DNA from 2 places in the Peribacillus sp. genome. Region 1 is predicted to be linked to the other one. Evidence: riboswitches for the same ligand, from Rfam matches in the RefSeq annotation. Region 1 holds a riboswitch; the other holds the start of a gene.
The links. Region 1 has a riboswitch for cobalamin ahead of AC52RT_RS12870 (ABC transporter substrate-binding protein). Riboswitches for the same ligand answer to the same signal wherever they lie in the genome.
Positions count from the first base shown of each region.

Region 2: another riboswitch for cobalamin. It lies ahead of AC52RT_RS09300 (ribonucleoside-diphosphate reductase subunit alpha); the one in region 1 lies ahead of AC52RT_RS12870 (ABC transporter substrate-binding protein).

Region 1 is NZ_JAZVJO010000392.1:1,012-9,602, forward strand. Features, by position in the region: gene AC52RT_RS12835 (DUF2243 domain-containing protein) at 343-834, shown strand; gene AC52RT_RS12840 (cytochrome c oxidase assembly protein) at 821-1,663, shown strand; tRNA gene AC52RT_RS12845 (tRNA-Arg) at 1,753-1,826, opposite strand; gene AC52RT_RS12850 (HAD-IA family hydrolase) at 2,122-2,775, shown strand; partial or broken gene AC52RT_RS12855 (GntT/GntP/DsdX family permease) at 2,807-2,974, opposite strand; gene gntK (gluconokinase) at 3,020-4,558, opposite strand; gene AC52RT_RS12865 (GntR family transcriptional regulator) at 4,551-5,282, opposite strand; cobalamin riboswitch at 5,494-5,673, shown strand; gene AC52RT_RS12870 (ABC transporter substrate-binding protein) at 5,796-6,764, shown strand; gene AC52RT_RS12875 (FecCD family ABC transporter permease) at 6,730-7,785, shown strand; partial or broken gene AC52RT_RS12880 (ABC transporter ATP-binding protein) at 7,787-8,591, shown strand, end outside.
Region 2 is NZ_JAZVJO010000291.1:501-6,953, forward strand. Features, by position in the region: partial or broken gene AC52RT_RS09295 (ribonucleotide-diphosphate reductase subunit beta) at 1-343, opposite strand, end outside; gene AC52RT_RS09300 (ribonucleoside-diphosphate reductase subunit alpha) at 371-2,638, opposite strand; cobalamin riboswitch at 2,773-2,952, opposite strand; gene AC52RT_RS09305 (manganese-dependent inorganic pyrophosphatase) at 3,270-4,199, shown strand; gene AC52RT_RS09310 (hypothetical protein) at 4,240-4,386, opposite strand; gene AC52RT_RS09315 (SulP family inorganic anion transporter) at 4,456-5,922, opposite strand; gene AC52RT_RS09320 (YczO family protein) at 6,109-6,336, opposite strand.

The DNA of each region.
Region 1 (8,591 bases):
TCCTGCTTTTAATCACTTGCATGAAAAATAGTACCTTGAATCATTCGTGCAGGCTTGTCTTAACGTCTAGCCCTGATCACCCGGACTAAACAACGCTGCGTCATTCTCTTTGTTCCAATGGCTGTTGAACATACTCATCGTACATCATCTCCCTTTGGTGAGAATGTCTTACATTCATACTATACCCCAGTCGTTATATTTAAAACATAAAATGGATATTTTTCTAAAAAATAAACAGGTTATAAATATCTGTTTTTTCTGAATCCAACTGATAATTTTTGGGGAAAGTAGGGTAAATATAAAATGACATAGAAGATAAAGTAGGTAGAAAAGGAGGAGCACATGAGTACTACGAATAATCGATCAGCATACTCCAGTAGAAATATATGGACTGGAATTTTATTTGGGCTCGGTTTAGTTGGTTTTATTGATGAAGTTGTCTTTCATCAGCTGTTACATTGGCATCATTTCTACGACAAGTCAACGACAGACATGGGACTGGTATCGGATGGTTTGTTTCATGCTTTTAGCTGGTTTGCGACTATCGCTTCTTCGTTTTTATTAGCCGACTTGCACCGTAAACAAGCGTATTGGTTCAAAAGATGGTTAGCGGGTGTGTTTCTTGGAGGAGGGGCTTTCCAGTTATATGATGGAACCATCCAGCATAAATTAATGGGGTTACATCAGATTCGCTATGTAGAAAATGTGTATGTGTATGATATAATCTGGAATTTCATTGCTATTGTTATGATTATAATCGGTGTCACCCTCATTATTCGTACACGCGGCAGAAAACATGATGATGGAAAGACTGTTGCCCATGAATCACAGTAATCACAACGAAGTTCATATAAACCAAGCAGGAGAGGCAGGCTCGCAAATTCTTTTAGCACTGCCATTTATCATCGTGTTAATTCTCTATCTTTGTGCTGTATTCATCTCCAATCGTCATCATAAGAAATGGCCTGTAGCTCGAACTGTGTACTGGGTTTCAGGAGTTCTCTCGGCAATACTAGCAGTGGCCGGACCCATAGCAAACCGTGCCCACATAGATTTTACAGCGCATATGCTCGGTCATTTATTCTTAGGGATGCTGGCTCCGTTACTAATGGTTCTAGCTGCTCCAATGACGTTAATGTTGCGAACAATAAGCGTCACTTCAGCAAGACGTCTTACACGTGTTCTAAGGAGTTGGCCGTCTCGGACGTTTACCCATCCTGTTGTGGCATCATTCTTAAATATAGGGGGTCTTTGGTTGTTGTACACGACCAATCTATACGCCCTGATACACGAAAGTAATATGTTGAATTATATTGTTCATTTTCATGTATTTATGGCCGGTTACTTATTCACCGTGTCCATGATTTATATTGACCCAATTCTCCACCGGATTTCTTTTTTATACCGTTCAATCGTCTTAATTATTGCGTTAGCCGGCCATGGTATTTTATCAAAGTACCTCTATACGCACCCGCCTGCTGGAATACCATTAGAACAGGCAAAACAGGGGAGTATGGTTATGTACTATGGCGGAGATATCATTGACCTTATATTAATATTCATTCTATGTTTACAATGGTTTAGAGCAACCAAACCTCGAAGGGAAGCAGCTATGGAGCAAGCTAGTGAATCCGTTCCACAGAACATGATAAAACATCCGTGAGCACTTGATCACGGATGTTTTTTTGCAGTAAAAAACCCTGCTGCAACACGGTATAAACCGAACTACAACAAGGTTTTTCATATAAGTAGTGTCCCAGATAGGAATCGAACCTACGACCTACAGCTTAGGAGGCTGTCGCTCTATCCTGCTGAGCTACTGAGACAGATTAAAAATGTACGATTGATATATTATATTTCTATTCTGCAAATTTATCAAGATATTCGTATTTGGAAACGGGTGTGATTGTGGTGTTTTTCATAATACGCAAAGAAAATCACCGAATATTCATTGATTGTTCATGCTATAATTGGATGATTATGGATGGTGGCAGGTGGGAAAAAGAAGCAAGTAGACCCCAACTATGTGGTGTTTGATTATACAAAGGAAGTATTTCGAAGCCACGAAATGGAAGACCTAGTTGAATTCCTGCACCAATTTTAAGAGATAGGGGAGAAATGATGAGAGATTCGTATAAGTTTGTGCTGTTTGACTTAGATGGAACGATTTCCGATCCGCGGCTTGGCATTGTCCATTCGGTTCAGTACGCAGCTAAAAAGATGAAGCTTCGGGATGTTCAAGCAGCTGAAGTAGAAGCTCATATTGGTCCGCCTCTGCAGGAGACATTCGCTGAAGTATTTGGCTTAGATGAAACAGAGACGAAATCAATGATTAATTTTTACCGCGAATATTTTAAAAATACTGGGATGTTTGAAAATGTTCTTTATCCAGGTGTTCTGGAGCTCTTGGAAACCTTGAAATCGACCAAACGGTTAGTGGTTGCCACGTCAAAACCCACTGAGTTTGCGGAGAAGATAGTATCGTATTTTCAGATTGATAAATATTTTGAACTGGTGGTTGGAAGTAATCTTGATGGGACGAGGACAACAAAGGCAGAAATCATCCGTTATATTCTTGAACAATACGGGGAGTATAAGCCAGAAGAGTTTGTTATGATAGGAGACCGAAAACAGGATATTCATGGAGCCCGTCAAAATGGAATAGATTCGATTGGCGTTACCTACGGGTTTGGTTCACCGGCAGAATTAAGGGAAGCACAGCCAAATCATATTGTGGACACCGTATCGGAGTTAGGGAGCTGTTTTACTCGGTGAAAAAGACCCCCTCACTCGGAAGGGGGAAGGGTTATACAAATAAACGAAGCAGTAAAACAAATGCTAGTCCAGCTATAGAAATAATTGTGTCTAATAGTGTCCACGTTGCAAAGATTTCTTTCATACATAAACCAGAATACTCTTTAAACATCCAGAATCCTGCATCATTAACATGCGAAGCTATTAAACTGCCTGCTCCCAAGCGATGACCCCTGGACCAGGATGGTATCCTCCTGATGCTAACTTAGTTGTTTAATAGACTTCGCTGATAATCGGCAATTCTTGAATAATCTTTCTCTAATATCCTAGATAAGTTAATAAAAATTGGAAGTAATTGTCTGTATTCTATAACGGCCTCTTCTCTTGGCAGATGTTTAAACGTATTGCCGATCATCTCAGAAACAACGTCAAAGGATTCAATTTTCCCCGTTGCATAAAGGCCCAAAATACATGCCCCAAGACAAGAGCTTTCATAGCTTTCTGGGACGACCACTTCCGATTCGAATATATCGGACATCATTTGCCGCCAAACACTCGATCTAGCGAATCCTCCCGTTGCTTGAATCCGTGTTACTGGCCCATCCATGCACTCAGTTAGTGCTAAGAATACGGTATATAGATTGTAGATAACGCCTTCTAATGCGGCTCGAATCATATGTTCCTTTTTGTGCGACATCGTTAGACCAAAAAATGATCCGCGTACATCTGGGTTCCATAAAGGAGCACGTTCACCTGCTAGGTATGGATGAAATAACAATCCATCAGCGCCAGGTCTCACTCGTTCAGCGATTCTAGTTAAGACTTCATACGGATCGATTCCTAGTCGTTTGGCTGTTTCGATTTCTGAAGAAGCAAATTCATCTCTGATCCAGCGCAGGACCATTCCGCCATTATTTACGGGACCGCCAATAACCCAATGTTTTTCTGTTAGGGCGTAGCAAAAAATTCGTCCTTTTTCATCTGTTTGTGGTTCATTAATAATGGTGCGTATAGCGCCGCTTGTCCCAATGGTGACCGCAATTTCGCCTTTTCTAATTGCATTGACACCTAGGTTAGAGAGAACACCATCGCTTGCCCCAATCACAAAAGGTGTTTGTTGAGCTATTCCCATTTCTTTGGCTAGAGACGGATTACAACCGCTGAAAATTTTGGTTGTCGGTACAAGCTCAGACAATTGGGACCGAGTGATCCCTGCGATTTGTAACGCTTCTTCATCCCAATCTAGTGATTTAAGATTCATCATGCCCGTTGCTGAAGCTAGAGAATGATCGATTACGTACTGATCAAAAAACTTTTTAAATATATATTCCTTAATGCCAATGTATTTTGCAGCTTTGGAGGCGATATCAGGGAATTCATTGACCAACCAAGCAATTTTGGACAATGGTGACATCGGATGAATGGGTGTTCCGGTTCGTTTATAGATTTCATGCCCATTCAACTCGTTTTTGATTTTACGAGACCATGCTTCACTTCGATTATCAGCCCACGTAATGCACGGTGTCAGTGGTTTATCTTGTTCATCCATTGCAATGACGCTATGCATAGCACTGCTAAATGAAATAAAGGAGGGTGCCTTATCAGAATGAAACTTCATAATTTTTGAAAGGGCTTGCAATACAGCTTGGAAAATTTCCTCTGGGTTTTGTTCAGCTGTGGAACTATCAGGTGTGTGAAGAGGGTAGCCGATATTTTCTTGCTGGATGACTTCACCTTTTTCACTAAATAAAACAGCCTTCGTACTCGTTGTACCGATATCTATACCTACCATATAGTTAGTCATTATCAAGCCCAACTCCTTTAGCTAGCATTTGCTGTGACATCCATAAATCGTCTACTTTTCCTTGAACATCATCGAAATTTTTATGTAAAGATTTAATCATGAGCGATCGGTCTTTTGTTTTAATCGCTTCAATATAAAGGGCGTGGTTTTTCATAATTCGTGTGAAGTCATTATATGTTTCTTGGAAGCGACCCCGCATTGACAAGAGAATAAAGCTTTCCATGACTGGTTTTAAATTGTTCCAAATCATTAAGATATGGGAGTGGTTGACTGATCGGATTATCGTTTCATGGAATAAAAGATCATGATATGAAAATTCGTCTGCATCGCGATATTTTATAGCAACGTGCATCATTTCAAGAATTTTGCTAAGTTCCTTGGTTAATTCGTCCGTGTCTATCCTTACAAGGCGTTCAAATACAAACGATTCAATAAGGAGACGCACATCGTAAATTTCATTAATGTCTTTTTCTGTTAAACCAATAACAACAGCACCCATTCTTTCTAGACGAATGATGTTTTCAGACGCTAGTTTCTTCAGTGCTTCCCGGACAGGGGAACGACTTGCAGCAAAATCTGCTGCCAATTTATTTTCCGACAGTATGGCACCGCTTTCAATTCGTCCGGCGATAATACGCATTCTAAGTTCACATGTTATCCGGTCACCCACTGTTGACTTTAACAGCCATTTTTCAGGGTATAGGAAATTAGTTGATTCAGACATGATGTCACCTTCTTTAATTATTCATTCTAGTACACTTGTATACAAGTATTATAATTAAACTTATTTTTATTGCAAGCGCTTTATTTAGCTATTCAGAACATTTCTAAGGTAAAATTAGATAGGGATAGTGTCTAAGTACGTTGTTACATTTTTGTTAGGAAGTTCGTTCGATATACAGGTTATAGTGTATAATCGACATACATAAAAAAATCACATAAGTTAAGAAATAGGTGTCTTTTTGATAAAGACTTAAAAGGGAAGTTGGTGTCATTCCAACGCGGTCCCGCCACTGTAAATGGGTGTAAACGGCATAGCCACTGTAGTTAACTATGGGAAGGCGTCGTGTGCAATACCCATGAGCCAGGAGACCTGCCTATTTTCGTGCACTTTTTAAACCTGCGAGGATAGGTTGGTGTGTGGCTTTTTCTACTTGTCATAATCGGCCATACAACAATCTCCAATTCATATTGGGGATTTTTTATTTGTGCAGCAAAGACTGGGAGGGTTTTAGAAATGAAAAAATTATGTATGAAGCTAGTTGCAGGACTAATAGTAATGGGAATCTTGACTGGCTGCGGCAGTGAAGTGGAGGAGAAGCAGCAACAGGCAGCTTCTGAGATTGATAAGGGTAAATCAGCAGTATTTCCTGTAACACTGACGGATGCAACGGGTGAGCAGGTCACCATTGAACGGGAACCTGAAAAAATTGTATCGCTCATTCCTAGTAATACGGAGATAGCGTTTGCCATGGATTTAGGTGAAAAAATTGTCGGTGTTTCAGATTACGATAATTATCCGAAAGAAACCGCTGATATCGAGAAAATAGGCGACCTAGAATTTAATGTGGAAAAAATCATTTCACTGAGTCCAGATCTAGTGCTGGCGCATGCATCTACAGCCGATAGTGCAGCAGACGGTCTCCAACAAATTAAGGATTCGGGTATTTCAGTGGTTGTCATCAATGATGCTGGGAACTTCAAGGGTGTCTATTCATCCATAGAAATGATTGGTAAGGCAACAGGAGCCGGTAACAAGGCAAAAAGTCTTATTGATGAAATGAAGCAAAAGTTAAGTGAAATTGAAGAAAAAGCTGCAGAGATAAAACAACATAAACAAAAAAAAGTATTAGTTGAAGTTTCGGGACCTCCGGAAGTGTATGTGACCGGAAAAAACACCTTTGTAGATGAAATGTTGCAGCTGATTAATGCGGAAAATGCCGCAGCAGATCAAGAGGGCTGGGCTAAGGTGGAAGAGGAATCGATGATTAAAGAGAACCCCGATGTCATTATTACAACGTATGGTCGATATGTAGAAGATGTAACAAGTGATATATTGAACCGCAATGGCTGGAAAGCAGTCACCGCCATTAAAGAAAAACAGGTTGTTGACGTGGATGAAGATCTTGTCACGCGTTCAGGTCCAAGGCTGGCAGAGGGAGTAGAGGAACTTGCTAAAGCGGTCTATCCAGACGTATTTAAGTAATAAACTGTACATCTACTTACTCGCAGTCACTTTTTTGCTAGCTTCTGTAATTGCAGGAATATCGATAGGCGCGGTTTCCGTGCCTATCATGGATCTTTTGAAAATTCTTGCTAAAGAAATCCTGCACTTCCCTATAGAACAGACGAATGAAATGTATACCAATATTGTCATGAACATCCGACTGCCGCGAGTTATTTTAGCCGGACTTGTTGGAGCTTCATTGGCTATTTCGGGAGCTGCTTTTCAGGGGCTTTTACGTAATCCGTTAGCAGATCCATATACACTTGGTGTCTCATCAGGTGCGTCCTTAGGTGCGGTTATCGTGTTGTTTTTCTCACTCTCTTTGCCGTTCATCGGATCATTTACACTACCAGTGTTCAGTGTTTCGTTTTCTTTTGCGACGATTTTTGCTGTTCTGTTTTTTGCTCGGAAAATTGATAGGTCAATGAAGGTTGAGTCGATTATTTTAACTGGGATTATTTTCAGCTCATTTCTTGGGGCCTTTATTTCGATGATGATTGCGTTAACAGGCAATGAACTCCGGCAAATTATCGGGTGGCTGCTGGGTAGTGTTTCGATGCGCGGCTGGAGTTATATCACGATTATCCTGCCTTTCTTCCTAGTTGGTGTACTAGTCTTGATGCTGAATGCAAAGGAATTGAATGCTCTATCCTTTGGGGAAGACAGGGCACAGCATCTGGGTGTAAATGTGAAACGCCGCAAGCTGACAATTCTCACTGCCGGTGCATTGCTGACTGGGGCAGCCGTAGCGGTCTCAGGAACGATTGGTTTTGTCGGTCTTGTCGTGCCGCATTTTATCCGGCAGTTATGCGGTCCCGATCATAAACATTTACTGCCGCTTTCTCTACTCTCCGGAGGTGGATTTTTAATTTTCGCTGACCTTGTATCAAGGACCATCATCGCGCCGACTGAATTACCGATTGGCGTCATTACTGCCTTGATTGGCGCTCCTGTTTTTGCGGCGATATTAATGAAAAACAGAACAGGAAGAAGGAGATAACATGCTTAAGGTAAAAGGGCTGATCGGAGGATACGCTGCAGAACCAGTCATTCACTCCCTATCCTTTGATGTTCGTAAGGGGGAATTATTCGGAATTCTTGGACCGAATGGCAGCGGAAAAACGACATTATTACATATGATAAGCGGGATTATGCGTTCAGACACTGGCAGCATTTATATAAAGGATTTACCCATCCAGAGCTATTCTGCGAAGCAGCTGGCAAGGACGGTGGCAGTGCTGCCACAGCATTCTTCCCAAACCTTTTCCTACTCTGTGAAAGAAACGGTTTCGCTTGGCCGTTATGCTCATCAATCGGGCTGGCTGAATACCTGGACGGAGGAGGATGAACGGATCGTCCAAGAGGTAATGGAGCAGACTGGTGTTCTAGCCTTTCAGGATAAAAGTATGAATGAGCTGTCAGGTGGTGAAATACAACGGGTAATGCTGTCACAAGCCTTGGCGCAGCAACCAGAAATTCTTTTGCTTGATGAACCGACCAATCACTTAGATCTCTCCTATCAAAAAGATTTGCTCGATATGATGAAGAAATGGTCCGTGGAGAAGGGCTTAACTGTTATCTCGATTTTTCACGATTTGAATTTAGCCGCTCTGTATTGTGATAATCTCCTGCTCTTAGAAAAAGGAAGAATTCAAATCATTGATACTCCGAATAATGTGCTCCAACAGGAGCGGATTCAGCATGTATATAAGACCGAAATTGAAAAGCACCCACACCCTGTGCTGCCGAAGCCTCAAATGTTTATCGTTCCTGATAAGCAGGCAGGTGATGATCAGGAAATCAAAA
Region 2 (6,453 bases), on a different contig from region 1:
TATTGGCAAGAATGGCTTTTGCAGCAGGGTCCTTAATAAAACGCATAATTTCAATGAGCGTAGGTGTTTGTAAACTGTCCATGCCTGCAATCATCGTCAGTATATCGAGAAAAACGTCTTGAATATCCTCATCCAATTCCAACCACTGTTTTTTGTCTTGTATCATATTTACACTCGAAGGCTTCCAGAAGTTGTTGATCAATTGTGTATACGTATCATAAAACTTCTCATATTGAATATCATTCCAGAGAAGAAAACCAGATGCTTCCCCTTTAAAGACCCCTGTTGCTCGAGTTGGATGTGTTGGCTCAAGCATTCTGATTTTTTTAATCTGTTCATTCATTGGAACCTCTCCTTTTCTTTTTCTCCCTTAGCTGCTGCAACTTTCACAGGCACTGCTGAATTCTGATGAAGTGGAACGGACGTAATACGTTGACTTCATACCGCTGTTCCAGGCTGTCAGATGGATATCGAGCAGATCTTTCGCTTTAATGGTGTTGTGAACATAGAGATTAAAGCTAATGGCTTGGTCAATATGACGCTGGCGGGCTGCGTTTTGTTTTATGCTTTCTTTTTGATCTAAATGAAAACGAGTCTTTTTGTAATACTCGTAAGTATTAGGTGTTAATCCTGGTGCGGTTACTTTGAATTTAAAATTCTTCTTTTCCTCGTAAAATTCAATTTCATATAATGGGTCGATTCCATCTGTTGAATTCCCTATTTTTGCCGTTGATGAGTTAGGGGCGATAGCCATGAGATAGCCGTTACGAAGGCCATGTTTTTGGACATTGTTTTTTAACTCAAGCCACTTTTCATCCTCATAATTTCTAAGTGAGAAGTATTCACCTGTATGCCAATCAGAGCCTTCAAAGTAAGGATAACCTTCTTTCTCTCGTGCCAGCTGATTGGAAGCGTGAACGGTAAGATAAGCAATTTTTTCATATAAGGAATCAGCTAGCTGTACGGCCTCGTCGGATTCCCAGTAGATGTTTTTATTTGCTAACAGATGATGCCAGCCAAATGTCCCTAAGCCGATGGCTCTGTATCGTTTATTTGATATTTCCGCCTGCTTGACAGGCAGGCTGTTAACATCAATGACATTATCGAGCATTCTTACCTGAATCGGGATGAGACGCTCAAGAACATCGTCACCAACTGCACGTGGTAAGTTAACTGAAGAGAGGTTACAAACAACGAAATCTCCGCTTTTCCTCACGATGACGACATCTCCATCTTCGGTTGTGTACTCTTGTGAAATTGTGGTAGGACTTAAATTCTGAGCAATTTCCGTACATAAATTCGAGCAGTAAATCATGCCTTTATGTTTATTCGGGTTCATTCGATTTACTTCATCACGGTAGAACATGTACGGTACGCCTTCTTCTAATTGTGAGATCATGATATTTTTCATGATTGTAATGGCAGGGATTTTCTCAAAAGAAAAGTGCGGTAATGTTCCATCTTCGGCAGCTTGAACTGCTATTGCATACTGTTTGCGAAAGCTTCCTTGACCTTTCACTTCATCAAAATGATCTTCAAGAGAGAACCCGAGTGTTTCTTTTACGGTATGCGGGTCAAAGAGATACCAATCAGACCGGTCACGAACAGCTTCCATAAATAAATCCGGGATGCAGACACCCGTGAAAATATCATGAGCTTTCAAGCGGTCATCACCATTTTGTGTTTTTAAATCAAGGAAGCTTAAAATATCCTTGTGCCAGACATCAAGATAAATCGCAATGGCACCTTTGCGTTGTCCAAGCTGATCAACACTAACAGCTGTTTGATTAAATAAACGGATCCAAGGTGTAGTACCTGAGCTGTTCCCAGAAAAACCCCGAATATCAGAGCCTAGAGCACGTATTTTACCTGCATATAGCCCGACTCCACCGCCGAATTTAGACACTTTTGCTGCATCATAGTTTGCCATGTAAATGCCGTCAATCGAATCATCAATGGCATCTATGAAACAAGAACTCAATTGACCATGCGATTTTCCTGCATTTGAAAGAGTGGGGGTGGCTACGGTCATATAGAGATTTGACATGGCCCAATAGGCTTCTTTGACAAGCTGAATTCGCATAGATGGTTCGTTGCGCATAATTTCCATCGCAATGATCATAAACCGTTCCTGAGGAAGTTCGTAAACAGCGTCTTTCTCTGGACGAGCCAGATAACGGTCATTGAGTAAATACAGCCCGATATAAGAGAATAATTTGTCTTTTTCAGGGTCAATGGCTGATTCAAGTTCCTCAATCTCTTCTTTAGTGTACGAAGCTAATAATTCGGGCTTATATACAGAGTAGCGTTGACCCATTTGTGGGGTGGAAAGCTGCTGAAGCAATCCGTAAAAGGAACCGTAGGAGGTCTTTTCACCGCGGTTAGTACGAGACTCTCTGTACATGGAATGAAGCAGCTCGGCTGCGGCCGCAAACGTCCAATCAGGTGCATCTATATCGACTTTTTCGAGGGCCATTTGTATCAACTTTCTTGATACTTTTGCTTCACTAGCATCAGACTGCCTGTCCAGCCATTTTTGAAACCTAGTTTCGAATGATTTCATGTCTAGACGTCCTTCAAATTGCTTGGACAATATTGTGAATTGCTGCGAGTTGTTATTTATGGTTGTTTGGGTCATAAAATGAATCCTCCTAGTTTTTAAACATAAAAAAATCCGCTCAAGGATTGTGAGCGGATTAAACGATAAGTGTAAGGAAGCATGAAAGAAGGCATTACACCATCGTTTCATCATCTCAACCCCCGAAGAACAAGAAACTAAAGCAAGTTTAGGCAGGTCTCCTGACTCGTGATCACCCTACTTTGAGCCCTTCCCGTATCTCACTGATACAGTGGTCATCTCATTTCGTCACACTTACAGTTGCGGGGACAGTACCGGGATTACACCGGTTTCCCTTTTCAGCCGTTTCCGGCACCTAATCTAGCGTTTTCTATATATAGTTATGTTATATGAAAATTAATCTATATCTTGTGATTTGAGCTACTATAATCGTAAGCTATCTCTGAGAAAAATACAACCATTTTCATTTGAACTTCGGAATATATTTCTTAGGAGGAAGGAATCAATTGCTAAACTCCGTTCGAACTTGTTATAATCGTTAAAGTCATTATGGGTAAGGACGAAATGAATGGGAAACTCCTGATAATGTACATAGAATCATTTCTGGAATGAATCAATGAAAAAATGTGATAAAATAAACGTAATACTTTATAAAAAAGTAAACTATATTTTTAATTGAAGGAGCATTCACGTGGAAAAAGTACTCGTTTTCGGACATAAAAATCCAGATACAGATACGATTTGTTCAGCAATTGCATATGCAGACTTGAAAAAACAATTAGGTATGGACGCAGAGCCGGTTCGTCTAGGAGAAGTAAATGGTGAAACACAATTTGCACTCGATACATTTAAATTTGACGCACCTCGTCTAGTTGAAAAGGTTGCTGTCGAAGCAGATGCAGTCATTCTTGTTGACCATAACGAACGTCAGCAAAGTGCAGATGATATTGATCAGGTTCGAATTCTTGAAGTAATCGACCATCACCGTATTGCTAACTTTGAAACAAGTGACCCCTTATATTATCGTGCAGAACCGGTTGGCTGTACGGCTACTATATTGAATAAGATTTATAAAGAAAACGGTCTTGAAATACCAAAGGAAGTTGCTGGATTAATGCTATCAGCAATCATCTCAGATTCCTTGTTATTTCAATCACCAACTTGTACTGAACAAGATACAGCCGCTGCATTTGAACTGGCAGAAATCGCTGGTGTAGATGCTGAAAGCTACGGTTTAGAGATGCTTAAGGCTGGTGCTGATTTAAGCGGAAAAACCATTGATCAGCTGATTACCCTTGATGCGAAGGAATTTGCAATGGGTGATGCGAAAGTTGTTATTGCACAAGTAAATGCTGTTGATACAAATGAAGTAATGGCTATGCAGACAGAATTAGAAGCCGCCATCTCAGAAGTTATTTTTGAAAGGAATCTTGATTTATTCCTATTTGTTGTTACTGATATTCTGATTAATGACTCAGTAGTGCTCGCACTTGGCAACAAGACAGACGCTGTTGAAAAGGCATATGATGTCGAACTGTTTAATAACCTAGCTGTTCTTAAAGGGGTCGTTTCACGTAAAAAACAAATCGTCCCTGTGTTGACAAATATCCTTTCAAACTAAAAAAACGAACGTATCGTTGATTAGCGATACGTTCGTTTTTTTAATTTGTTTCATTTTTTTCTTTTTCATAGGCAATCACAATCACATCTTTATTAACCTGCTTACCGAGCTTATCCTCAAAACTCTTTACTTCATTAACTAAATCCTCAGACAGGCTGGCGGCTGTATAATCGTTTTCCTTTTGCAAGTAGTAATCCTCCTTCACATTTATCTGTAGAAGGAATTAGTATGTGCAATGGTTCCTTTGATTATACCGTTAGGAATTACTTGCTTTAGGCAGCTCTTTATTAAAAACAGCGAGGCGTTCAATTAAGTCACTGCTTGCTCTGTCGAGTCCAATGATGTGAACGGTTTTTCCTTGCTCTCGATATTTTAAAACGACTTTATCAACAGCACCGACCGCTGAATCATCCCACAAGCGGGAATGAGAAAAATCAATGATAATGGTCTTCACCGATTCTTGGGCTGTCAATTTATTAACGAAGTCACTTACAGATGCAAAGAAAAGCTGCCCCGTCACTTGATAGGTTACGTCTGTTGGTGTTTCAATCTTTTCGATATGAACACGAGATAGTTTTGCTGAGAAAAAGATCATGCTTAAAATGACACCGGCGAAAACACCCTTAGAAAGATCATGTGTATAGACAACCGTAAATACGGTGACTAGCATAATAAAGGTATCGCTCTTAGGTGTTAAATGAAGTCTTTTTAATGATGACCAGTCAAAGGTTCCGATTGAAACCATAATCATCACGGCCACAAGAGCTGCCATAGGAATTTTAATGAGGACGTCATTTAAAAGGACAATTAATATCAGTAAAAAGACACCTGCTACAAAAGTCGATAATCTTCCGCGGCCTCCGGATTTAATATTGATTCCTGACTGTCCAATCATGGCGCAGCCTGCCATACCGCCAAAACAGCCCGCAATAATATTAGCTATTCCTTGTCCGCGTGCTTCTTTGTTTTTATTGCTTTTAGTATCTGTCAAGTCATCCACAATCTGAGCTGTTAAAAGGGATTCAAGCAAGCCTACAAAGGATAGGGCAAGTGAATATGGAAAGATAATGGATAGTGTTTCAAACGTTAATGGAATGTCTGGAAGCATAAATAAAGGCAATGCCTGTGTCAGCTCGCCCATATCACCAACTGTCCGAACACCTGCACCTGTAGCTATAGCAATAATGGTTATAACAATTATTGCTACGAGTGCAGAGGGAATGACTTTTGTGAATCGTGGAAACAAGTAAATGATGGCAAGAGCCCCTGCTGTCATTACATACATAATCCAAGTTTCTCCGACAAAATGAGTTAATTGAGCCGTGAAAATTAAAATAGCTAATGAGTTTACGAACCCAGTCATCACTGGACGTGGGATAAACTTCATTAATTTACCGATCTTACAGACACCGAATATAATTTGCAGAACTCCTGTTAGAATAGTTGCGGCAAGTAAATACTGCAGACCATAATCTTTTACGAGGTCCACCATAACAAGTGCCATTGCTGCAGTAGCAGCAGAAATCATTCCTGGTCTTCCGCCTACAAACGATATAACCACAGCGATACAAAAGGATGCATAAAGACCGACCATTGGGTCAACTCCAGCAATAATTGAAAAAGCAATCGCTTCTGGGATGAGTGCGAGTGCCACGACAATTCCTGACAATATATCACCACGGATATTGCCAAACCATTCTTGTTTAATTGATTGGATAGTCAAAATAGATCTCCCTCTTCTATAAAAAGTACCGAGATGTTATTAATATTGGTGTTGAATAACGAACTAGATTATACCATGGTTCAGAAGTACGTGCGGTTAATTTACAAAAATGGTTAAATAACAAAGCAGTATATTCATCAAAAAAAGCCTGAAGAAACTTGCCTTCAGGCTTTTAAATGCATATTGTTAAATTCGTTCACTTGAAGAATCATCTTTTGTTTCATGTTTATTTCGTTCTTCTTTTTTTTCCATTTCGATATCTTCTAGTGGGAGATCATCGATGGGCATTACCACCTGATCACGGATTTTTTGATCTTCCCAATTCTTTTGAAAGGCTTTAGATTTGTCGTTCCGCTCCTCTAAAATTTTATCTTTATCAAGACCTGATTTATTATGATCACGAACTTCATCCATATAGAAACCCTCCTCTAATATAGTACCTAATCATTATATTCCCATTTTTATTACTTGAGAAACATATAAAGACACATAAACAGTAAACAAATATTGGGATTTTCTTTAAAAATGGTA